Regions from separate parts of the Variovorax sp. genome, predicted to be linked through region 1. Evidence: predicted binding sites of a transcription regulator. Region 1 holds the regulator's gene; each other region holds the start of a gene.
What was found. Region 1 encodes LexA, which represses DNA repair genes until DNA is damaged. Its sites were predicted from a motif close to ACTGTATNNNNATACAGT; they were not measured.

Region 1 (7,656 bases):
CAGCGTGGTCGCGTCCGCACCAAAGCTCTGCTTGAGGATGGGGCCGAAATAGCTGAACAGCACGAACTGCCCGGTGCCTTGCAGCGCCGTTACCGACACGATGCCCATCAGCACCGGACTGCGCAGCACGCGCGACCAGGCGGCGGCGGTGAGTGCCGCCGGGCGAATGCCGCTGGGCAAGGTGAGCCAGATCGACGCCGCGCTCACGACGCTGAGCAGGGCAATCGCCACGAAGGCCATGCGCCAGCCCAGATGCCCGCCGATCAGCGCGCCGATAGGCAGGCCCAGCACCGAGGCCATCGACCAGCCAAGAAAAACGAAGGTGACGGCGCGCCCGCGTTGCTCGGGCGGTACCAGCATGCCGGCGCAGGCCGCCGCCTGGGGCGTGAAGATGGCGGGGGCTATCACCGTGAGCATGCGCACCGGCAGCAGCGCGCCGAAGCTGGGCATGAGCGCCGCGAGAGCGTGGCCCGCCGCGTACCAGAGCAGGGTAAGGGCGAGCAGCAGGCGGCGGTCCCAGCCCGCGACGGCGGCGGCCAGCAGCGGCGCGCCGATGCACATCACCGCTGCCGCGGCAGTGATCAACTGGCCGGCGGTCGCGACCGAAACAGCCAGGGAGGCGCTGATTTCATTGAGCGTGCCGGGCACGACCATCACGCCCGTGCCGATCACGAAGTTGCCGGCCAGCAGCGCCCAGAGCGCACCCTTGGGCGCAGGCCGGCTCACCGGCGAACCTGCAGCGCGCCGGGATTCACGATGTTCGTGGGATTGCCGTTGATGTAGCTCACGACGTTGTCGAAAGCCTGGCCGAAGTAGCTCTCGTAGCTTTCCTGCTCGACGTAGCCGATGTGCGGGGTGCAGATGCAGTTCTCCAGCCGCAGCAGCGCATGGCCCTGCAGCGGCGGCTCACTCTCGAACACGTCGATGGCGGCCAGCCCGGGACGGCCACGGTTGAGCGCCGCGAGCAGCGCGTCGGCCTCGACCAGCTCGGCGCGCGAGGTGTTGACGAACAGCGCCGTCGGCTTCATGCGCGAGAGGTCTTCGAGCGTGATGAGGCCGTTGGTTTCCTCATTGAGCCGCAGGTGGACGGAGAGCACGTCGGCGGCTGCAAAGAACTCATGGCGGTTCTGCGCCACCTGGAAGCCGTCGGAACGGGCCTTGGCGCAGCTGGCTTCACGCCCCCAGATCACGACCTGCATTCCGAAGGCCTGCCCGTAGCGCGCGACCAACTGGCCGATGCGGCCGTAGCCCCAGATGCAGAGCGTCTTGCCCTTGAGCACCGAGCCCAGCCCGAAGTTGGGCGGCATCGAGGCCGACTTGAGCCCTGACTGCTGCCAAGCCCCGTGCTTGAGGTTGCTGATGTACTGCGGCAGCCGGCGCATGGCGGCCATGATGAGCGCCCATGTGAGCTCGGCAGGTGCCTGGGGAGAGCCGGAGCCTTCCGCCACGGCGATGCCGCGCTCGGTGCAGGCCGCCACGTCGATGTGGCCCGCGACGCGACCGGTCTGCGAGATGAGCTTGAGCTTGGGCAGCTTCTCGATGAGCTGCCGGGAGATCTGTGTTCGCTCGCGAATCAGCACGATCACGTCGGCGTCCTTGAGGCGAACCGAGAGTTGCCCGATGCCCTTGACCGTGTTGGTATAGACCTTGGCTGCGTACGCGTCCAGCTTGGCGGCGCAGCGCAATTTGCGCACGGCGTCCTGATAGTCGTCGAGGATCACAATATTCATGGCGTGCCATTGTGCCTCGCAGCATTGGGATGTCGCACCCCCGAACGTTTGGATACCCACTGCCGACGGGCTCTCCCAGGGGTGCCGGGCCTCAGTGCAGGCGTGTGGAGCGGTGCGCGGCGACCATCGTTTCGGCCGCTTCGAGAGCCGCCAGCCGGTCAAGCTCCGCGCACACGTCGTCCATTCGGCCGGAAATCAAGACACGGTTGCTGCTGCGCTGCTGGCCCTTTCCGTCTACCACGCGTACCACGCGCAGCGGGCGCACGGTCGGGGCTGCTTCAGCCACCGGGGGCGTCGAGCCGCACGTCGGACGCACCGCAACGTAGCGCAGGCCGGCGGAAGTCTCGCTGTGATCGAGCGAGGCGTGGCGATGAGGGCGGCGCGCCGGGATCAAACGGCTGGCGAGCGATTGCAGCGGCATCCAGAAATCAGCGATGGCGAGGAGGGCGATTCCCATGTGAACTCCAAAAAAGTATGAGGTTGAACACAGGCAGGATTTCTTGAAACGGCCGCGACAGGGTGATGGCGACTTCGCGCCATACGCCCGCCACCTGTTGCGGCCGGATGAGTGCTGCTGCCAGCAGGCCCGCAGGCCTACATCAGCATGGTGTTGCGGATGAGGCCCACCGCGAGGCCTTCGATCTCGAAGGGCTCGCCGGGCTGGACGATGATGGTCGGGTAGTCGGGGTTCTCTGCGTGCAGCTCGATGACCTGCTTGTTGCGCTTCAGGCGCTTGACGGTGACTTCGTCGCCCAGGCGCGCAACCACGATCTGGCCGTTGCGCGCTTCCTTGGTGGCCTGCACGGCGAGCAGGTCGCCGTCCATGATGCCGGCGTCTCGCATGGACATGCCGCGCACCTTGAGCAGGTAGTCAGGCTGGCGCTGGAACAGCGTGTTCTCGACGTAGTAGGTCTGGTCGACGTGCTCCTGCGCCAAGATGGGCGAGCCTGCAGCGACGCGGCCGATGAGCGGCAGCGCCAGTTGCGCCATGCCGGGCAGCGAGAGCGAGAACTGGCCGCCTTCGCGGTGGCGCGTTTCGTTCAGCGACCGCAGGGCGTCGCCCTTGAGGCGGATGCCGCGCGAGGTGCCGCTGACGAGTTCGATGACACCCTTGCGGGCCAAGGCCTGCAGGTGCTCTTCGGCCGCGTTGGCCGACTTGAACCCGAGTTCATTGGCGATTTCGGCGCGCGTGGGTGGCGCTCCGGTGCGGGCGATGGCGCTCTGGATCAAGTCCAGGATCTGCTGCTGGCGGGCTGTAAGCTTCACGGCGAACTGCATATGTGGTTCCTTGCGGCACTGGCTAGATATCCAGTACCTGTATTTTTAACCAGTTTTAAAAAGTTGACAAGCCATGCCTGATTTCCCTTCGCCTGAACTGCGCCGCGTGGTCGTGCTGGGCACCGGCGGCACCATCGCCGGCAAGGCTGCCAGCAGCGGCGACAACATCGGCTACACGGCCGGGCAGGTGGGCGTGGCCGACCTTCTGGGCGGCATCGAGGCCCCCCAGGGCGTGACGCTGGTGGCGGAGCAGGTCGCGCAACTGGACAGCAAGGACATGTCGTTCGAGACTTGGCAAAAGCTCGCGCAGCGTTGCGCACACTGGCTTGCGGAGCCCGACGTGGCAGGCGTGGTGATCACGCACGGCACCGACACGCTGGAGGAGACGGCCTTCTTCCTGCATTCGGTGCTGGCATCCGCGAAGCCCGTGGTGCTGACTTGCGCCATGCGGCCGGCGAGCGCGCTGTCGCCCGATGGTCCGCAGAACGTGCGTGACGCCATCGGCGTGGCTCTGGCAGCCGGTGCTAAGGGGGTGGCCGTGGTGTGCGCCGGGGCGATCCACAGTGGCGCCGATGTCCAGAAGGTGCATACCTACAGGCTCGATGCCTTCGCATCTGGCGACGCGGGCCCGGTGGGCTATGTGGAAGAGGGCGAGGTCCGCCGTGTGAGGGCGTGGCCCGAGGGCGAGGCGCTGCCGGCCTCGAAGATCTTCGAGGCGGCTCCCGTTCGGTGGCCTCGCGTGGAGATCGTCATGAGCCATGCCGGTGCGAGCGGTGCTGTCGTCGAGGCACTGCTGCAACCCGGCAACGCCGAACCGGTCCGTGGACTGGTGCTGGCCGCCACGGGCAACGGCACGCTGCATCACGCGCTCGAAGCGGCCGCGCTGAAGGCGCAAGAGGCGGGCGTGGCGGTGGTTCGTGCGACGCGCTGCATGAACGGGCGCATCCTGCCGAAAGCCGATGACCGGCTGCGGGACGCGGGCACGCTCACGCCGGTGAAGGCGCGTATCGCGCTGATGCTCGAGTTGCTCGGGTGAGGTGGTGGCCGCCCTGTCGGAGGGCGGCCGGCAATCAGCTGCTCAGCGCTGCGAGTGCGCGCTGGGTGATTTCATCGACCGTGCCCACGCCCTTGATGGCGCGGTACTTCGGCGCGGCGGCCGGATCGGTCTTGGCCCAGGCCGAGTAGTAGTCGACCAGCGGACGCGTCTGCTGGCTGTACACGTCGAGCCGCTTGCGCACGGTTTCTTCCTTGTCGTCCTCGCGCTGGATCAGGTCTTCGCCGGTGACGTCATCCTTGCCTTCCACCTTGGGCGGGTTGAACTTGACGTGATAGGTGCGCCCCGAAGCCGGGTGCGAGCGGCGGCCGCTCATGCGCTCGATGATGTCGCCGAAGGGCACGTCGATTTCGAGCACGTAGTCGAGCTTGACGCCCGCCGCCTTCATGGCGTCGGCTTGCGGAATGGTGCGGGGGAAGCCGTCGAACAGGAAGCCGCTGGCGCAATCGGCCTGGGCGATGCGTTCCTTCACGAGATTGATGATCAGGTCATCGCTGACCAGTGCGCCCGCATCCATGACGGCCTTGGCCTGCAGACCGAGCGGCGTGCCGGCCTTGACGGCGGCGCGCAGCATGTCGCCGGTCGAGATTTGGGGGATGCTGTACTTCTGGCAAATGAAGGCCGCTTGCGTGCCTTTGCCCGCCCCGGGCGCGCCCAGCAAAATTAGTCTCATGGTGTCCTCGGACGGTTCTTAGATTTTGTGTCGCGCCAGGCGTCGGCTTCAGGGGCTTTGGGCAGGGCGGAGTTGCTTCGAGGATAGCACGCGTGCTTCCCGGGATTTGCCGCTGCCCCGACAGGCACGTCGAGCCCCTCAGGCTGTCGGGCCGGCGGCGAAGACCGCGCGCACGCGCGCCAGGTCTTCGGGCGTGTCGATACCCGGGCCGGGAGCCACGTGGCTCACGTGTACGGCAATGCGGTGTCCGTGCCATAGCGCCCGCAACTGCTCAAGCGCTTCCGTCGCCTCGACTGGCGACGGCGGCAGCGACGGAAACTTGCGCACGAAGCCTGCGCGGTAGCCGTAGATGCCAATGTGGCGCAGGGGAGCCGGCGTGGGCAGCACCGTCGGCGCGGCGCCGTTGGCGGAGCCGTCGCGCCACCAGGGGATGGGCGCACGGCTGAAGTACATGGCGTTGCCCCGTGCGTCGAGCACGGCCTTCACCACGTTCGGATTCATGAAGTCGGCCAGCGAATCGATCTCGTGGGCCGCAGTGCTCATCGCGGCCTCTGCGTGGGTGGCCAGCGTGGCGGCCACGGCATCGATCAGCGCCGGGTCGATCAGGGGCTCGTCGCCTTGCACGTTGACGACGATGTCGTCGCCGTCGAGGCCGAGCTGCTCGCAGGCTTCGGCCAGCCGGTCGGTGCCGCTGGGGTGGTCCTGGCGGGTCAGGATCGCCTCGACGCCATGCGCCTTGCAGGCGTCGATGATCGATGCGTCGTCCCCGGCCACCACCACGCGCACGGCGCCGGATTCGCTGGCACGCCGGGCCACGCGCACCACCATCGGCACGCCGGCGATGTCGGCCAGGGGTTTGTTGGGGAGCCTTGTCGACGCCAGGCGCGCCGGCACCAGAACCGTGAAGCTCACAGCCCGAGCTCTTCGTCGGAAAGCGTACGTGCCTCGTTTTCCAGCAGCACGGGAATGCCGTCGCGCACCGGGTAGGCCAGGCGCGCGCTGCGCGAGCAGAGCTCCTGCTTCTCGGGGTTCCAGGTCAACGGACCCTTGGTGACGGGGCAGACGAGCAGTTCAAGCAGCTTGGTATCCATCGAGCGATGATAGCTTTGCGTCGAGCGCAGTGAAGAATTCCGGAACGGGTGCGAAGAGCAGGGGCACGGCCAGCACGCCGGGTGCCTTGTGCCACAGCTTGACCGCGTCCTTTTCGGTGCAGACGAGAGGGCCGTCGGCATTGAGCGAGCGTTCCCAGGCGTCGAAGTCGAAGTGATCGGGTAGAGCGATGGTTTCGGCGAGCGTGAGGCCACGGCCCCGGAGCATGGCGAAGAAGGCCTCCGGGCGTGCGATGGCCGCGAGTGCGGTCACTGGCCTGCCCGCCAGGGTGTTCAGCGGCACGCGTTGGCCGTCGCTTGTGAGGGCGTAGTCGGCGAGGCGGCGCGAAGCGGTGTAGCCGCCTGCGAATGCGGGGCGTTCGCCGCTGTGCAACACCAGATCGCAGCGACGTGGCCACGCCTCGCGCAGGGGGCCCGCTGGCAGTCGCCAGCCGTTGCCGATGCCCCGGTCGTCGAACACGCAGATCTCGATGTCGCGAGCCAGCGCCAGGTGCTGCAGCCCGTCGTCGCTGACGATGACTTGCGTGCTGGGATGCCGCTCGAGCAGCGCGCGGGCCGCCTCGATGCGCTTGCGCGCGACGAACACGGGGGCCTTCGTGGCGTGGTGAATCAGGGCGGGCTCGTCGCCGACGTCGCTGGGATTGCTGTCACCCGTCACTTCGCGGCAGTCGTCGGTGCGCCGGCCGTAGCCGCGGGACACCACGCCCACCTGGATGCCGCGCGCGCGCAGATGCCGCACCACCGCCATCACCACCGGCGTCTTGCCGGCGCCGCCCGCGATCACGTTGCCGACGACGATCACCGGCACGGGCACGCGTTCCGAGCGAAGCCATCCGAGGCGATAGAGCCAGCCCCGAACGGCGAAGAGGGCCGCATAGAGCAGCGACAGCGGCCACAGCAGGCAGGCCAGCGGGCCGCGGCGCAGCCACGCTTCCTGCAGTCGCGAGGCGGCAGGCGCCTCCGTGCTGCTGCGGCCTTCGGACGGCACTCAGCGCCCGGCTTGCGCCGTCGACTGGGCTGCGAAGGTGATCTGCATCAGGCCGGCGCGGCGCGCGGCTTCCATCACCGTGACGACGGCCTGGTGCGGGCTGGTTGCGTCGGCGCTGATGATCACCACGCTGTCCTTGCCGCCGGTGGCCGCGGCCGCAAGCGCGGCGGCCACGGCTTCGACATTGCGGTCGGCCAGAGGCGTCTTGTTGACCGAGTAGCGGCCGTCGGCCGACACCGCCACGATCACTTCCTTCGGATAGTCGCGCTGCGCGTCGACGTCCGCGGTCGGCAGCCGCAGCTGCATTTCGGTGAACTTGCTGTACGTGGTCGACAGCATCAGGAAGATCAGGATCACCAGCAGCACGTCGATGAACGGGATCAGGTTGATCTCCGGCTCGTCGCGCGCGCCATGGCGGAACTGCATGCGGCCTCGGGTCATGACGTCACTTGCGCAGGGCGTTCAGATGGCGGGCGAAACGCTCGCCCGACAGCTCGAGGTTCAGCAGGTATTCGTCGACCCGGCTGCGGAAGTAGCGCCAGAAAATGAGCGTCGGAATCGCCACGATCAGGCCGAAAGCCGTGTTGTAGAGCGCGATCGAGATGCCGTGTGCCAGTTGCGCCGGGTTGCCCGAGCCGACGGCACCGCTGCCGGGCGACTGCGAGCCGAAGATCTCGATCATGCCGATCACCGTGCCCAGCAGGCCCAGCAGCGGGGCTGCGGAAGCGATGGTGGCCAGTGCCGGCAGGTAGCGCTCCAGCTTGTGCGCCACGGTGCGGCCAGAGGCTTCCATGGCGGCGCGCAGGTCGTCTTCGGTGCAGCGG
Region 2 (7,656 bases), 1.5 Mb from region 1:
GCCACGCAGGTGCTGTTCGACGGCGGGCGCATCCGTGCCAACGTCGATTTCGCGAAGGCCGGCTACGACGTCACCGTGGGCAACTACCGCCGCACCGTGCTGACCGCGATGCAGGAAGTGGAAGACGGCATCACCGGCCTTTCCGCGCTCGACAGCGCAACCGCACAGGCGCAGGCCGCCGTGACGGCCGCGCGCCGCGTGCTGGACATGGCCACCAGCCGTTATGAAGGCGGCGCGTCGACCTACCTCGACGTGATCACCGCCCAGCAGTCGCTGCTGACGGTGGAACGCCAGGCCGCGCAGCTGCGGGGGCAGCGGCTGCTGACCGCGGTGTTCCTGGTGAAGGCGCTGGGTGGAGACTGGTGCGGCGCGGATGAGCCCGGCAGGGCCCCGGCATCGTCGTGCCCCGCCGTCGGCACCGACCGGACTGCGAAGGCCGGTTGAGCGGCGAAGCTCTGTTCGCGCGACTTGGTGCTTTGCTGGTCGATCGACGCACGTCGTCACTGTCGGAGCGATTCCGCTCGAGCTCCGCTGGCTCAGTGCATTGACGCACCCGGCTGCGCGACCGCGCCCGCACCGGAACACAGCGCAAGGCCACCCGCCAGGCTCCATGCCTGCGCATGGCCGAGGCGACGCAGGGCCTCGGCCGCCTGCGCACTGCGATTGCCGCTTCTGCAGTAGAACAGCACCGGCGCACCGGCCGGCAGCGCCAGCCAGCCGGGCAGCGCATTGAGCAGCCCTGACAGCGGCACCGCCTCGCGGTGGGTGCCGGCACCGAAGGGCGACGATTCGCTCACGCGCTGTTCGTAGGGCTCGCGCACATCCACCACAACCAGGCCCGGATGTTCGAGCAGCAGCCGTTGCGCTTGCGTGGCGTTCATCTCGTGGCCCGCGCCTGCGCAGCCGCTGTCGATCCGCGCGCCGCAGGCAAGGGTCTGGTATTCGGTCAGCGCGAGGTCTTTCTCCAATTCGGCCTTCGCCGAAGCGAAGCGTTCCGCGTCGATGTCGCCGCACAGCACCTGCGCGAGCAGCGGCTGGGCCGTGCATTCGCGGGCCAGGGTGCTCGCGAAGCGGTCGTCGTAGTCGTGCGCCGGAAGCAGCAGCGTGCGGGGGCCCGCGGCCTGCTCCAGCTTCTTCAGCGAAGGACCGAATGCCAGCGGCGCACTTTGCGCGAAATCGCTTCGTCCCAGGGCACCGGGCATCACCGTGTCGCCGACGAATGCCAGGCGGATTTTCAGCTGCTCGTCGTGCAGCAGGTAGGCGGTCGAGTCGGCGGTGTGCCCCGGGGTTGCCAGCCGGGTCAGCATCTGCGCGCCCAGGCAGACGGCATCGACGCCCAGGGGCCAGCCGAGGGCATCGACCTCGCCTTGCTGAAGAAGGCGTTCCGGCAGTGCGGCGCGAAGTTCGCCAACAGAGGAAACATGGTCGCCATGGCTGTGCGTGTCGAGCACGGCGGCCAGCGTGTAGTCCTGACAGCGAAGCAGTTGCGCGATGCGGCCGGTCAACTCGGGCAGCGGATCGATGACGACACAGCGCCGGCTGTGCGCATCGGCCAGGAGGTAGCAGCACGCACCTCCGACCACGAAGCGGGTCAGGCCGTCGAGCGCGTCGCCCGGGCGGGAGGTGTCGGCAGCGGTGTTCAGGCAGCTTGCGCGCAGCGAAGCGCCACAGGAGCCGATCCTTTCGCAGGCTTCGTCGATGAAGGCCGCGTCGCTGGCCGGCCCGAACGACAGGCGCACGGCCGAGGCCGCCTGCCAGGCGGGCAACCCCATGGCTTGCAGCACATGGCTCGGCAGCGCCTTCGACGCGCCGCAGGCCGAGCCACCGCTCACCCGCACGTCGGCCGCGTCGAACAGGTCCTGCAGGAGCTTCGAGTCAAGGCCGGGCACCGAGAAATTGAGGGTCGTCGGCAAGCTCAGCTCGAAGGGCGCGTTGAACACCACGCCGGGGAACGCATTCTTCAGCGCGGCGGCGATACGGTCGCGGTACGCCTCCAGCGTGCGGCCGTCCCGGAAGGTCTGGCCGTCCTCGAGCGCTTCCAGCACGGTGCCGAGCGCGGCGATGCCGGACATGTTCTCGGTTCCCGAGCGCAGCGCGCCCTCCTGGCCGCCGCCCGCCATCAGCGGCGTGAACGGCGCGCCGGCGCGCACATACAGCAGGCCGATGCCCTTGGGGGCATAGAGCTTGTGCCCAGAGAACGGCGCGTAGTCGATGCGGTGGGCCTCGAGCCGGAGCTCGAGCTTGCCCAGCGCCTGCACGCTGTCCACCATCCACAAGGCCGGGCTCCCGTCGAGCGCCTGGGCGATGCCCTCCAGGTCGCTGACGACGCCGGTCTCGTTGTTGGCGGCCATGGTGCAGACCAGGCCGGCCCGGCCGGCATGCGCGCGCAGCCACTGCAGGTCATGGCGGCCATCGCGGCCGACCGGGATGGGCTGCACGCGCAGGTTCAGGCCCAGCAATTTGTTCCAGTGCCTGATCGCTTCCGGCACCGCCTTGTGCTCCGTCGCGCCGTACAGCAGGCAGTCGACGTCCTCGCGGCCGCGCAGCGAGCTCAACGCCGACAGCACCGCAGTCTGGATGCCCTCGGTGGCGCCGCTGAGAAAGAGCAGGTCGCCCGTGGGAGCGCCCAGCAGGCGCCGCGCGCGGGAGCGCACCGAATCCATCAGCGCGCGCGCCTTCAGCCCGGTGCTGTGGACGCTGCTGGGGTTGCCGAAGTCGTCGGCCATGGCTGCAAGTGCCGCGGCCCGTGCGCGAGGCAGCACGGGCGTGGTGGCGTTGGCGTCGAGGTAGATGTCCATTCAGGTGATTCCGGGGAGAAGCGTTGCAGGCGTTGCGGGCGACGGCGCCGCGCACCTGGAGGAGTCTGCCGGCCGGGGGTGAGCAGCGGCTTGCGTTTTGTGCTGCCCATGTCGATAAGATTGGAATCCAATACTCTTTCAAAGAGATTTGATGAAACTGGATTCCATAGATATCAAGATTCTTGATCTCCTGCAGCAAGACGCCGAGCTGCAGGTAGCCCAGATCGCCGAGCAGGTGGGCCTGTCCGCCACGCCATGCTGGAGGCGCATCCAGCGGCTGAAGGAGGCGGGCGTCATCACGCGCTCGGTGGCCCTGCTCGACCCGCGCAAGGTCAACGTGGCGGTGACGGTCTTCGTGTCGGTGCGAACCAGCACGCACTCCCAGGAGTGGTTCGATCGCTTCACGGCCACGGTCCATGCCATTCCGGAAGTGGTCGAGTTCTACCGGATGAGTGGCGAGGTGGACTACCTGCTGCGGGTGGTGGTGCCGGACATCGCCGCCTACGACGCCGTCTACAAGCGACTGATCTCGGGCACGAACCTGCACGACGTCAGCTCCAGCTTCGCCATGCAGGAACTGAAGCAGACCACGGCATTGCCGCTGGGCTACGTGTAGAAGATTCGCGAAGCAGCCCCGCCGCCGTTCAGAACAGGCTGCCCTGCCCCGCGGCACCAGGTGGCCGGAACGCCGTGATGTCCAGCGGAATGCGCTCGCGGTTGTAGCCCAGGCGGTTCGTCGCCTTCTCGAAGCGCTGGTGGATCAGGTCGGCCCACAGGCCCGAGCCCTTCATGCGCGTGGCGAAGTCGGCGTCGTAGTCCTTGCCGCCGCGCATCTCGTGGATGCGCGCCATGATGCGGTCGGCGCGTTGGGGGTAGTGCAGCGCCAGCCATTCCTTGAAGAGCGGCGCCACCTCCCAAGGCAGCCTCACCACCGTGTAGAAGGCGCTGCGCGCGCCGGCTTCCCATGCGGCCTCGAGCACCTGTTCCATGTCCTCGGTCACGAAGGGAATCTGCGGCGCCACGCTCACGCCCACCGGCACGCCCGCCTCGGTCAGCGTGCGGATGGTGCGCAGCCGGCGATACGGCGCGGCGGCGCGCGGCTCCAGCTTGCGGGCAAGTTCGCCGTCGAGCGTGGTCACGGTCACGTACACGGCCGCGAGACGGTCGGCTGCCATCGGCGCGATCACGTCGAGGTCGCGCTCGATGGCGCTCGACTTGGTGACCAGCGCGAACGGATGCCGCGCTTCCTGCAGCAGTTCGATGACCGAGCGGGTGAGCCTCAAGTCGCGTTCGATGGGCTGGTAGCAGTCGGTGGCGGTGCCGATGGCGATGTAGCTGGGCCGGTAGCTCTTGCGCCCAAGTTCCGTACGCAGCATCTCGGCGATGTTTCGCTTGGCGATCAGCTTGGTCTCGAAGTCGAGGCCAGGCGACAGGTTGAGGTAGCTGTGCGTGGGCCGCGCGAAGCAGTAGATGCATCCGTGCTCGCATCCGCGGTAGGGGTTGAGCGAGCGGTCGAAGTAGATGTCGGGCGAGTCGTTCTCGTTGAGCGCCGACTTGACGTCTTCGAAGCGCACCTCGGTGGCGATGGGCTCAAGCTCCTGGGCCTCGGCCACGCCCTCTTCTAGCGTGCCCCAGCCGTCGTCGAAAGCATTGCGCTCGTCCTTGGAGAAACGATGCGCGAGCTGCGTGGCCGCGCCGCGGCCCTTGATGGCATGAATGGGGATGCGGGCTGCTGGCATGGCTGGTCCTCGGCTGCAGTTACTGTGTATTTGTACAGTATTTCACTGTTTCTTCAGGACCGTCCGCTTTTTACATTTCTTTCTTGACAGAAATTTCGTAAATCCTAAACTCGGCGCCATGGAACTCACAGACATTCAACGCAAGTTCGTCCTGCACTGGGGCGAAATGGGGTCCATGTGGGGCGTCAACCGCACCGTCTCGCAAATCCACGCCCTGCTCTTCGCCCACGGCAAGCCGATGCATGCCGAGGAACTGTCCGAAACGCTGGGCGTCGCGCGCTCCAACGTCAGCAACAGCCTGAAGGAGTTGCAGGCCTGGAACCTCGTGCGCGTCACCCACACGCTGGGCGACCGCCGCGACTACTTCGAGACCAGCATCGACGTGTGGGAGCTGTTTCGCACCGTGGTGCGCGAGCGCAAGGAACGCGAGTTTGACCCGACCATCCGCGTGCTGCGCGAACTGGTCTCGAGCCCCGATTTCCAGAAGGAACCGCCCGATGCGCAGGACCGCATCCGCTCCACCATGGACCTCATGAACAAGCTCGCCACCTGGGCCGACGAAATGCTGCGGCTGTCGCCCGGCACGCTCGACAAGGTGCTGACGCTGGGCGCCAGCGTGCAGAAGTTCGTGCGCGGCGACAAGGGCGGCAAGGACGAAGATCCCGATGCCCATCACGCCAGCCTGCCGATGATCTGAGCCCTCTCTTTTTTTGCCCGTTTGTTTCTGTTTTGACAGAAATATCGAGAACAAAGGATGCCATGAGCCAAGCCGCCCTCCCCATCTATCCGCTGACCGTGTACTTCGACGCAAGCTGCGCCATCTGCTCGGCCGAAATGGGCAACCTGGGGGCGCACGACACGGCGGGCCGGCTGCGCTTCGTCGATTGCTCGCCCGCATCGTTCAGCGACGGGCCGGCACCGCGCGACGCGCTGATGGCCGCGATCCACGTGGTGGACGCCACAGGCAGGGTGCTGGTCGGCATGCCGGCCATCCGCGCAAGCCGCGCGGCGGTGGGCCTGCCCAGCGGCGGCGGCCTGCTCGACCTGCCGTTGGTCGCGCCGCTGGCCGACCGCGCCTACGCCCTGCTGGCGCGCAACCGCTACCGCATTCCGCGCTGGCTGGCGACACGGCTGGCGGGGCGCATCGCGCCTTCCTGCAACGACGGCAACTGCCGCCTCTGAAGAAAAACCATCGGACAACCACGCGAGGGAATAGCCATGCCTACCGTTTTCCAGCCCGACTTCCGCCTGCCGCTCGAAGCGCCCGCGCAGGCGTCGGCCGGTGCCCCAATCACCACCGAAGACACCCAGGTCTACTTCACCGAAGTCGCGTTCGACTACAGCGCCTGGAGCCCCAGCTACAACATGCACTTCGGCTTCTGGCGCGCCGGGCTGAACCCGTTTCGGCGCGAAGGCATGCTGGTCGAGATGAACCGCGTGGTCGGCCGCGCGCTGCGGCTTGCCGACGCGCAACCCGGCGCCGCGCCCCGCCGCTGCGTGATCGACATGGGCTGTGGCGCCGGCGCCACCGCGCGCACGCTGGTGGGCGACAACCCGTCGCTGTACGCCGTCACCGTGACCAACGTGGCAGTGCAGAACAGCATCGCCGCCAGGCTGGATGCCGCGGCGGGGGTGGCCGACCGCATGGCCCACGTGGAGGCCGACTACACCCGCACCGGCCTGCCCGCCGCGCAGGCCGACGGCGCCTGGGCCCTGGAAAGCGCCTGCTATGCCGACGGCACCGCCAAGGCCGACTTCATCCGCGAGGCCGCGCGCCTGCTCAAGCCCGGCGCGCGGCTGGCGGTGGCCGACGGCTTCCTGCTGCGCCGCAAGCCCGGCCGCGTGGCCGGCTGGCTGCATCGCCTGTGGGCCGACAGCTGGGCCGTGCCCACGCTGGCCGTGCGAGACGACTTCATCGCCGCCCTGCGCGACAACGGCTTCGAGGACATCGAGTGCACGTCGCTGCGCTGGCGCGTCGCGCCCAGCGCGCTGCACATTCCGGTGCTGGCCACGCGCTTCACCCTGGCCGAACTCTGGAAGGCGCGCGGCAAGCTCGGCCCGTGGCGGCGCAAGCACATCGTGGCCAGCTACTGCGCGCTGGCGCTGGGCATGTTCTGGCGCGACTTCGACTACTGCATGGTCACGGCCACGCGCAGTGCCGGCTGAGCGAACACGAGAAAAAACAACCAGCAGAAAGCTTCGCATGCAAGACAACAACCAGGAAAGCCGGCTCGCCGCACTCGCGCCAGACCAGGCACCCGACGAACTGCCGCCCCAGTCCCGAGGCGCCATGCCCTTCGCGTGGTTCTGGCCGATGCTGGCGGGCGCGGCCATCGCGCTGGTGCTTCGCATCGTCTTCAGCGGCGGCCCGGGCCAGCGCTTCTCGCCGATGCTCGGCTCCTTCGTGTACTTCGTGCCTGCGCTGTGCGGCGCCGTCACCGTGTACATGGCCGAGCGCATCGAGCGCCGCAGCTGGGGCTACTACCTCTGGGCGCCGTGGGTGGCGACCGCGCTCTTCGTCGGCGGCACGCTGGCGGTGTTCATCGAGGGGCTGATCTGCGCCATCGTCATCGTGCCGCTGTTCGCGGTGATGGGCAGCGTCGGCGGACTGGCGATGGGCATCGTGTGCCGCATCACCAACTGGCCCAAGCAGGCCATCTACAGCTTCGCAATGCTGCCGCTGGTGCTCGGCGCCATCGAGCCGCAGCTGCCCAACCCGGACCGGCTGTCGAACACATCGCGCACGCTCTTCATCGCCGCGCCCGCCGAACGCGTGTGGCACGAGCTGAACGCCGCGCGCGACATCCGCCCCGCAGAAGTCGGCGACGCCTGGGCCTACCGCATCGGCGTGCCGATGCCGGTGTCGGGCGTCACGGTCGACACGCCCGAGGGCCGCGTGCGCCAGGTGCAGTGGCAGAAGAACGTGCACTTCGAGGAAGTCATCACCGAGTGGCAGCCCGACCGCCTGCTGAAGTGGCGCTTCCGCTTCTCGCCCGACTCCTTTCCGGCCGGGGCGCTCGACGACCACGTGATGATCGGCGGCCAGTACTTCGACCTGCGCGACGCCACCTACACGCTGACGCCGCGCGACGGCGGCACCGAACTGCGCGTTGCGGTGT
Region 3 (7,656 bases), 310 kb from region 1:
GACGCGGGCTTTGCGAAGTTCTTCGCGCTCTACAACATGGTGCGAGTGAAGATCGTGGCCGGCACGGTGCGCAAGAACACCACCGAGATCGGCGTGCACATCCCGGCCTTCGAGGTCGGACGTATCCGCATCAGCTACGCCTACCTGGACGACCGCAGCGACGACAGCGTGCGCAACGCCGACGGCACGCCGCGCAACCGCGACGATGCGCGGCAGTTCGGCATCGGCTATGTGCACAACCTCTCGAAGCGCACCGCGCTCTACGGCACCTACGCCAGGCTGATGAACAGCGGCCAGGCGCGCTACGTGGTCAGCGGCGGCCTGGCCCCGGCGGCCGGGCAGCGTTCGACCGGCTGGGAATTCGGCGTGCGCCATCTCTTCTGAAAAACGAGGTCCGTCATGCAACGCAGAACCCTGACCCTGGCGGCCGTCTCGGCCCTTGCCGCAACGGCGCTGCCCGGCACTGCCGCATGGAGCGCCGAGGCGTATCCCAACAAGCCGCTGCGGCTGATCGTCGGCTTTGCGGCGGGCGGCGGCGCCGACTCGCTCACGCGCATCATCGCGGAGGGGTTGGCCAAGCAGCTCGGCCAGCAGGTGATCGTGGAGAACCGTCCCGGTGCCGACGGCGTGCTCGCCGCGCAGGCCACCTCGTCGGCCAAGCCCGACGGCTACACGCTGCTCATGGGCACCAACACCGCGATGGTGGCCGCGCCCACGCTGCGGCCGACGCCGCCCTACGACCCGTTCAAGGCTTTCACGCCGATCAGCTCGGCCGGGCAGTTCTCGATGTTCCTGGTGGTGCCGGCCAGCCTGCCGGTGAAGAGCGTGAACGAGTTGCTCGCGCTGGTTGCGGCCAAGCCCGGTGCGCTCAACTCCGCGTCGAGCAACAGCGCCTCGGAACTCGCGATGCTGCAGCTGCTGGGCGAGCGCAAGGTGGTCAACGCGCGCTACAAGGGCGACATGCAGGCCATGACCGACCTGCTGGGCGGGCAGATCCACATGATGTTCACCACCGGCACGCTGGCGCCGGGCTTCGTGAAGGAAGGCCGGATCCGCGCGCTGGTGACCCTGCTGCCGCAGCGCAGCGGCCTCTTGCCCGAGGTGCCCACCGGCGGCGAGCTGGGGCTGGGCAAGCTCACCATCACGCCGTGGGCCGGCTTCTTCGGGCCGCCGGGGCTGCCGCAGGCCATTACCGACAGGCTCTCGCTGGAGTTGCAGAACACGCTCAAGCGGCCCGAGGTGCATGCCCAACTGGTGCAGCAGGGCTTCGAGGGCTACGGCATGAGCCCTGCCAAGTTCACCGAGTTCTTCCGCACGCAGTACGACGCCTTCGGCGCCACCGTGCGCGAGCACAACGTCAAGTTCGAATAGCGTCGGCCTCGCGGCGCCAGAACGCCGCATCGGGAAAGGTGCCGATGCCGGCCGCCGCGTTGTCCGCCATGTGCTCGGCGCGGCTCGTGCCCGGGATCACGCAGGTCACGGCGGGGTGGCTCAGCACGAACTTCAGCAGCACCTGCGCCCAGCTCGTGCAGCCGATCTCGCCGGCCCACGGCGGCAGTGGCTTGTCGCGCAGGCGGCGCAGCAGCCCGCCACCGCCGAAGGGCAGGTTGACGATCACCGCCACGCCGTGCTCGGCGGCCAGCGGCAGCAGGCGCTGTTCCGCCTCGCGGGCGTCGAGCGAGTAGTTGATCTGCAGGAAGTCGAGCTTCTCCGCCTTCAGCACCGCTTCCACCTCGCCGTAGGCCGAGGCGGTGTAGTGCGTGATGCCGATGTAGCGCACGCGGCCCTTGTCCTTCCAGCCGCGCAGCGTGGCCAGGTGGGTGCGCCAGTCGACGAGGTTGTGCACCTGCATCAGGTCCATGCGCTGCGTGCGCAGCCGTGCGAAAGATTGCTCCATCTGCGCGATGCCGGCCTCGCGGCCCGAGGTCCAGACCTTGGTGGCGAGGAAGGCCTTGTCGCGCCGGCCTGACGCGGCCAGCAGTTCGCCGGTGGTTTCCTCGGAGCGGCCGTACATCGGCGAGCTGTCGATCACCGTGCCGCCGGCGGCAAAGAGCGCATCGAGCACGCCGGGCAATCGCTTGTATTCCTCGGTGCCGGGGCGCTGGTCGAAGCCGATCCAGGTGCCGCAGCCGATGACGGGCAGGGCTTCCCGGGTGGAAGGAATTGGGCGGGTGTTCATTGCGGGCATGGGTGGTCGTTGCGCGAAGGCGGGGAGCACGGCGCCGGCGCACAACGCGGCGCCCAGGCGCAGCAGTTCGGCGCGGGTGAGGGGAAAGTCCTTCGGAGGCGGCATGGCTGGCAGTATCCGGTGGAAGGCGTGGGCGGCATCGGCAGGAGCGCTCTGGAGCGCCAGTTTCTTCCTCCTGGCCCCCCGTGACGAAGAAAAACAGCTTTTTTCCCGCAGCCCATGAAATACTGTATAAAAATACAGTTAACAGTCTTTGCCATGGGCCTTCCTTTCCTTGATTCCTTTTCCGCTGCCGCGGGCCGCGGCGTCTGGCATGCCGACGAACTCGGCCTGGCCGACGCCCAGGTCGTCGCGACCGGTCACGCCGCGCTCGACGCGGAGTTGCCGGGTGGCGGATGGCCGGTCGGCGCGATGACGGAATTGCTCCAGGCCGCGCCCGAAGCCCATGTCTGGCGGCTGCTGCTGCCGGCGTTGGCACAGGCGGTGCAGGTGCGCGGCGGGCCGGTGGTGCTGGTCGGCCCGCCCTTGGAGCCCTGTGGGCCGTCGCTTGCGGCGCAGGGGCTGCCGGTGGAAGCGCTGATGTGGGTCCGCAGCGAGGCGCCGGCCGCGCGGCTGTGGGCCTGCGAGCAGGCGCTGCGCTGCGCCGACGTGGCGGCCGTGGTGGCGTGGCTGCCGCAGGCGCGGGTGGCCGAACTGCGGCGGCTGCAGCTGGCGGCGGCGCAGCATGAACTGCTGCTGTTCGTGTGCCGGCCCGAGTCGGTCGCGTTGTCGGCATCGCCCGCGCGGCTGCGCATTCGCGCCGACCGCTGCGAGGCCGATGCCTCGCAGATCGCGTTGCACATCCTCAAGCGCCGCGGGCCGCCGCTGGCCGCGCCGGTCATGCTGCCCGCGCGCAACGAGCGCATGGCCGCGCTGCTGGCCGCCGCCCGGGTGCGCCGCAAGCTGCGGCTGCAGCAGCAAGGCACCGTGGACGCGGGCGAGACGGCAACCTCCGCCAAGGTGGTGCGCATCGACGCATGGAAAGGAGGCCCCAGTGCACTGGATCGCCTTGCGGTGGCTACTTGACGACGCCGGCACGCCCGATGGCCCGGTCCTGCCCACGCCCGAGGCCCTCGGCTGGTGGGCGCTGCGCTACACGCCCCACGTCGCCTGGCAGGACGAAGCGCTGATGCTCGAGGTCTCGGCCTGCGAACGCCTCTGGGGCGGCCGGCTGCAACTGATGCGCCTTCTGCTGGCCGACAACCCCGCGCCCGACGCGCGCATGCTGGGTACGCAGGGCGCCACCAGCCTGATCGCGCTGGCGCGTCTGCGGCTGTTCGCACGCGAAGAGAAGCGACCGCAAGATATGCCCGCCGGCCTGCCGCTCGACACCCTGAGCGCGGCGCGCGCGCACCTCGAGCTGCTCGCGCGCCTCGGTTGCCGCACCTGGGGCGACGTGGCTGCGCTGCCGCGCGGCGGCCTCACGCGGCGCTTCGGTGCCGAGTTGCGCGATGCGCTCGACGCCGCCTGGGGCTTGCGCCCCGAAAGCCACGCCTGGCTCACGCTGCCCGACGTGTTCGAGCAGAAGCTCGAACTGCCCGCGCTGGCCGAAACGGCGCCCGAACTCATGTGGTCGGCCAACCGGCTGCTGGCTTCGCTGCAGCTCTGGCTGCGTGCCCGCCAGCGCGGCGCGCGCGCGCTCGAGCTGCAATGGACGCTCGATCTCAAGCGCTTCAACGGCGTGAACCTGCCGCCGCACCAGCAGGTCACCGTGCGCACGGCCGAGCCCACGCAGGACATGGCGCATCTGCGCCGGCTGATGTCCGAAAAACTCGCGCTCACCACGCTCTCGGCGCCCGCGAGCTGGCTGCGGCTGCGCACGCTGGAGACCGATCCGTGGGCCGGCGCCAGCACCAGCTTCCTGCCCGAAGACAACCGCAAGGGCGACAGGCTGCACGAGATGGTCGAGCGGCTCAGCGTGCGGCTCGGCCCGTCGCAGGTGCTGGTGCCCTCGGCACAGGCCGACCACCGGCCGGAGCGCAAGCAGGCGTGGCGGCCCGCGCTGCACAAAGACACGGCCCCGCCCGACAAGGCGCGCAGGCAGGCGCAGGCGGCCGCCTCGCAGCCCGACGCCATCTACCCGCCGTGGCTGCTGCCCGAGCCGCTGCGGCTCGAGATGGACGGCGAGCGCCCGTGCTATCGCGGCACGCTGAACAGGCTGGTCGGGCCGCAGCGCGTCGAGGCGGGCTGGTGGGGCGACAAGGAAGAGGGCGGCCAACCCGCGATGCGCGACTACTACGTCGCGGAAAGCCCCGAAGCCGGGCTGGTGTGGATTTTTCGCGAGCGGCCTGCGGCGCGCTTTTCTTCGGGCGAGGTGCGCTGGTATCTGCAGGGGTTCTATGCCTGAACTGAGCGGCAAGCAGGAAAGCAGGCGCCAGCCTGCCAAGGTGCATGCGCTGCCAGTGCCGCTGCGCAAGCCGCCCGCGTTCACGCTGCCCGATTACGCGGAGCTGCACTGCCTGACCAACTTCAGCTTCCAGCGCGGCGCATCGACGCCCGAGGAGATGGTGGAGCGGGCCTATCAGCTCGGCTACACGGCGCTGGCGATCACCGACGAGTGCTCGGTGGCGGGCATCGTGCGGGCGCATGTGGGCTTGCGCGACTTGCCCGCGAAGCTCGACGAATATGAGCGCGAAAACCCCGACGAGCCGAAGATCCCGCGCAACCCCGGTTTCCGCCTGCTGTTCGGCAGCGAGTTCCAGTTCGAACGCTTCAGGCTCGTGGTGATCGCCAACGACACCGAAGGCTGGGGCAACCTGTGCGAGTTCATCACCGCCGCGCGCAACACCGAGTTGCCCAAGGGCGAGTATCGCGTGGGCTGGGAAGAGAGCGACGTGGCATCGCTGCAGCATTGCCAGATCCTTTTCGTGCCGGACCGCAACCCCGGCGGCGCAATGGACGCGGCCACGCTGCATGAAGACCTGATGGCTGCCAAGGCGCTGTATGGCGAGAACCTCTGGCTGGCCGTGGAGCTGTTCAACGAACTCGACGACGACCTCTGGCTGGTCACGCTGATGCAGGCGGGCGAGGAGGCCGGCGTGCCGTTGGTGGCGGCCGGCGACGTGCGCATGCATAAGCGCGGATGCAAGCCGCTGCACGACGTGTTGACGGCCGTACGCGAGGGCAAGACGGTGGCCGAATGCGGTTTTGCGCTGCAGTCGAATGCCGAGCGGCACCTGCGATTGCGGGTTCGACTGGCCGAGCTTTATCTGCCGGAGATGCTCGCGAATACGCAGACAGTGGCGCGGCTTTGCAAGTTCGACCCCAAGGTGATCCGCGAAAACTACAAGTACCCGCTCGAGACCGTGGGAAGCAGCGAGACCGCCGCGCAGACGCTGGTGCGGAAGACGTGGGAGGGAGCGCTCAAGAGGTATCCGCTCGAAAGATATGCCTCGGGCATTCCCGAGAACGTCTGCCGGCAGGTGCACAAAGAGCTGAGCCTGATCATCGAACTCGAATACGAGATGTTCTTCCTCACCGTGGAAGACATCGTGCGCTTCGCCAGGTCGAAGGGCATTCTTTGCCAGGGGCGAGGCTCGTCGGCCAATTCCGCGGTCTGCTATTGCCTGGGCATCACCGCGATCAACCCTGAAAAGGGGCATCTGCTGTTCGAGCGTTTCCTGAGCCGCGAGCGCCATGAACCACCGGACATCGACGTCGACTTCGAGCATCAGAAGCGTGAACTGGTCATCCAGTACATCTACGAAAAATACGGGCGGCATCGCGCAGCCATCGCCGCTGTCGTCATCTGCTACCGCTCGCGCAGCGCATTGCGCGACGTGGGCAAGGCCATCGGCATCGACGAGCGGCTGATCGACGAGTTCGCGAAAGACCACTACTGGTTCGACGACACCGTGCTCGGCGAGCAACTGTGCCAGGCTGCCGCGCGTGCCGGCGTGGAAGAAGACGAACTCAAGCTGACCCAGTGGATCGAGTTCACGCAGAAGCTCAAGGGCTTCCCGCGCCACCTGAGCCAGCACGTGGGCGGCTTCGTGCTCACGCACACCAAGCTCACGCGGCTGGTGCCGGTAGAGAAGGCGTCGATGAAAGACCGCTCCGTCATCCAGTGGGAGAAGGACGACCTCGAAGCGATGGGCATGCTCAAGGTCGACGTGCTGGCGCTCGGCATGCTCAGCGCCATTCGCCGTGGGCTCGAGCACATGAACCGCTGGCGGGGCTCGATGGTGGAGATGCACCAGATACCGAACGACGACAAGAAGGTGTTCGACATGATCTGCGACGCCGACACCATCGGCGTGTTCCAGATCGAGAGCCGGGCGCAGATGTCGATGTTGCCGCGACTGAAGCCGCGCACCTATGAAGACCTGGTGATCGAGGTGGCGATCGTGCGGCCGGGGCCGATACAGGGCGGGATGGTGCATCCGTACCTGAAGCAGCGGGAGCGGGTGCGCAAGGGATTGCCGATTCACTACGAGAAGGAAGAACTGCGCCCCGCGCTCGAACGCACGCTGGGCATCCCGATCTTCCAGGAGCAGGTGATGCAGATCGCCATGATCGCGGCCAAGTTCACGGCGGATGAAGCCGATCAGTTGCGGCGAGCCATGGCCGCATGGAAGCGCAAGGGCGGCCTCGGCAAGTTCCACGACAAGCTCGTGCGCGGCATGGTCGACAACGGCTACAAGGAAGCCTTTGCCGAAGCCATCTTCAAGCAGGTCATGGGCTTCGGCGACTACGGCTTCCCCGAAAGCCACGCCGCCAGCTTCGCGTTGCTGGTCACGGTGAGCAGCTGGCTCAAGAACTACGAGCCCGCCTGCTTCCTGGCCGCGCTGCTCGATTCTCAGCCGATGGGCTTCTACAGCCCGTCGCAGCTGGTGCAGGACGCGCGGCGGCATGGCGTCGAGGTGCGCCCGGTCGATGTGACGAGAAGCGACTTCGACACCACGCTCGAAGCGCGGGACCCCGATGCACCGCGTCCCTCCGGCATCGACGAACGCTATGCCGACCGCCTTGGCAACGAGAACCAGCCCGCGGTGCGCCTGGGCCTGAACCGCATTGCCAGCCTCAGCGCGGGCGGCGCCGAGCGCCTGCTGCAGGCCCGCGCCGCGGCACCCTTCACCAGCACCGAAGACCTCGCATTGCGCGCCGAACTCGACGGCAAGGACATGGCCGCGCTGGCTGCGGCCGATGCGCTGATGTACCTCTCCGGCCACCGTCGCCAGCAGGTGTGGGACGCCACGGCGCAACGCCGGGCGCCGGGCCTGCTGCGAGGCGTGCCCATCAACGAGCAGGCACTGCTGCTGCCGGCCGCGTCCGAAGGCGAGGAAATAGTCGGCGACTACGCGGCGCTCAGGCTCACGCTGCGCCGCCATCCGCTCGCTCTGCTGCGCCCGCGGCTGGCACGCATGAAGCTCATGAGCGCGGCCGAGCTGCGTTCGGTGCCCAACGGCCAGACCGCGCGCGCCTGCGGC

Region 2: the regulator LexA is predicted to act here: its motif matches at 4,559-4,576, upstream of ACQY8B_RS05185 (PA0069 family radical SAM protein).
Region 3: the regulator LexA is predicted to act here: its motif matches at 2,415-2,432, upstream of imuA (translesion DNA synthesis-associated protein ImuA).

The regions. Positions count from the first base shown of each region.
Region 1 covers NZ_OZ257247.1:2,538,064-2,545,719, reverse strand. Annotated here, with positions in the region: gene ACQY8B_RS12190 (MFS transporter) at 1-726, opposite strand, end outside; gene ACQY8B_RS12185 (D-2-hydroxyacid dehydrogenase family protein) at 723-1,730, opposite strand; gene ACQY8B_RS12180 (hypothetical protein) at 1,822-2,187, opposite strand; gene lexA (transcriptional repressor LexA) at 2,325-3,008, opposite strand; gene ACQY8B_RS12170 (asparaginase) at 3,082-4,044, shown strand; gene adk (adenylate kinase) at 4,079-4,735, opposite strand; gene kdsB (3-deoxy-manno-octulosonate cytidylyltransferase) at 4,874-5,647, opposite strand; gene ACQY8B_RS12155 (Trm112 family protein) at 5,644-5,826, opposite strand; gene lpxK (tetraacyldisaccharide 4'-kinase) at 5,807-6,832, opposite strand; gene ACQY8B_RS12145 (ExbD/TolR family protein) at 6,833-7,258, opposite strand; gene ACQY8B_RS12140 (MotA/TolQ/ExbB proton channel family protein) at 7,278-7,656, opposite strand, start outside.
Region 2 covers NZ_OZ257247.1:1,049,423-1,057,078, reverse strand. Annotated here, with positions in the region: gene ACQY8B_RS05200 (efflux transporter outer membrane subunit) at 1-444, shown strand, start outside; gene ACQY8B_RS05195 (aminotransferase class V-fold PLP-dependent enzyme) at 537-2,798, opposite strand; gene ACQY8B_RS05190 (Lrp/AsnC family transcriptional regulator) at 2,950-3,414, shown strand; gene ACQY8B_RS05185 (PA0069 family radical SAM protein) at 3,443-4,537, opposite strand; gene ACQY8B_RS05180 (GbsR/MarR family transcriptional regulator) at 4,656-5,234, shown strand; gene ACQY8B_RS05175 (thiol-disulfide oxidoreductase DCC family protein) at 5,297-5,719, shown strand; gene ACQY8B_RS05170 (SAM-dependent methyltransferase) at 5,756-6,703, shown strand; gene ACQY8B_RS05165 (SRPBCC domain-containing protein) at 6,741-7,656, shown strand, end outside.
Region 3 covers NZ_OZ257247.1:2,849,906-2,857,561, reverse strand. Annotated here, with positions in the region: gene ACQY8B_RS13650 (porin) at 1-384, shown strand, start outside; gene ACQY8B_RS13645 (Bug family tripartite tricarboxylate transporter substrate binding protein) at 400-1,371, shown strand; gene ACQY8B_RS13640 (aldo/keto reductase) at 1,358-2,293, opposite strand; gene imuA (translesion DNA synthesis-associated protein ImuA) at 2,447-3,253, shown strand; gene ACQY8B_RS13630 (Y-family DNA polymerase) at 3,222-4,574, shown strand; gene ACQY8B_RS13625 (error-prone DNA polymerase) at 4,567-7,656, shown strand, end outside.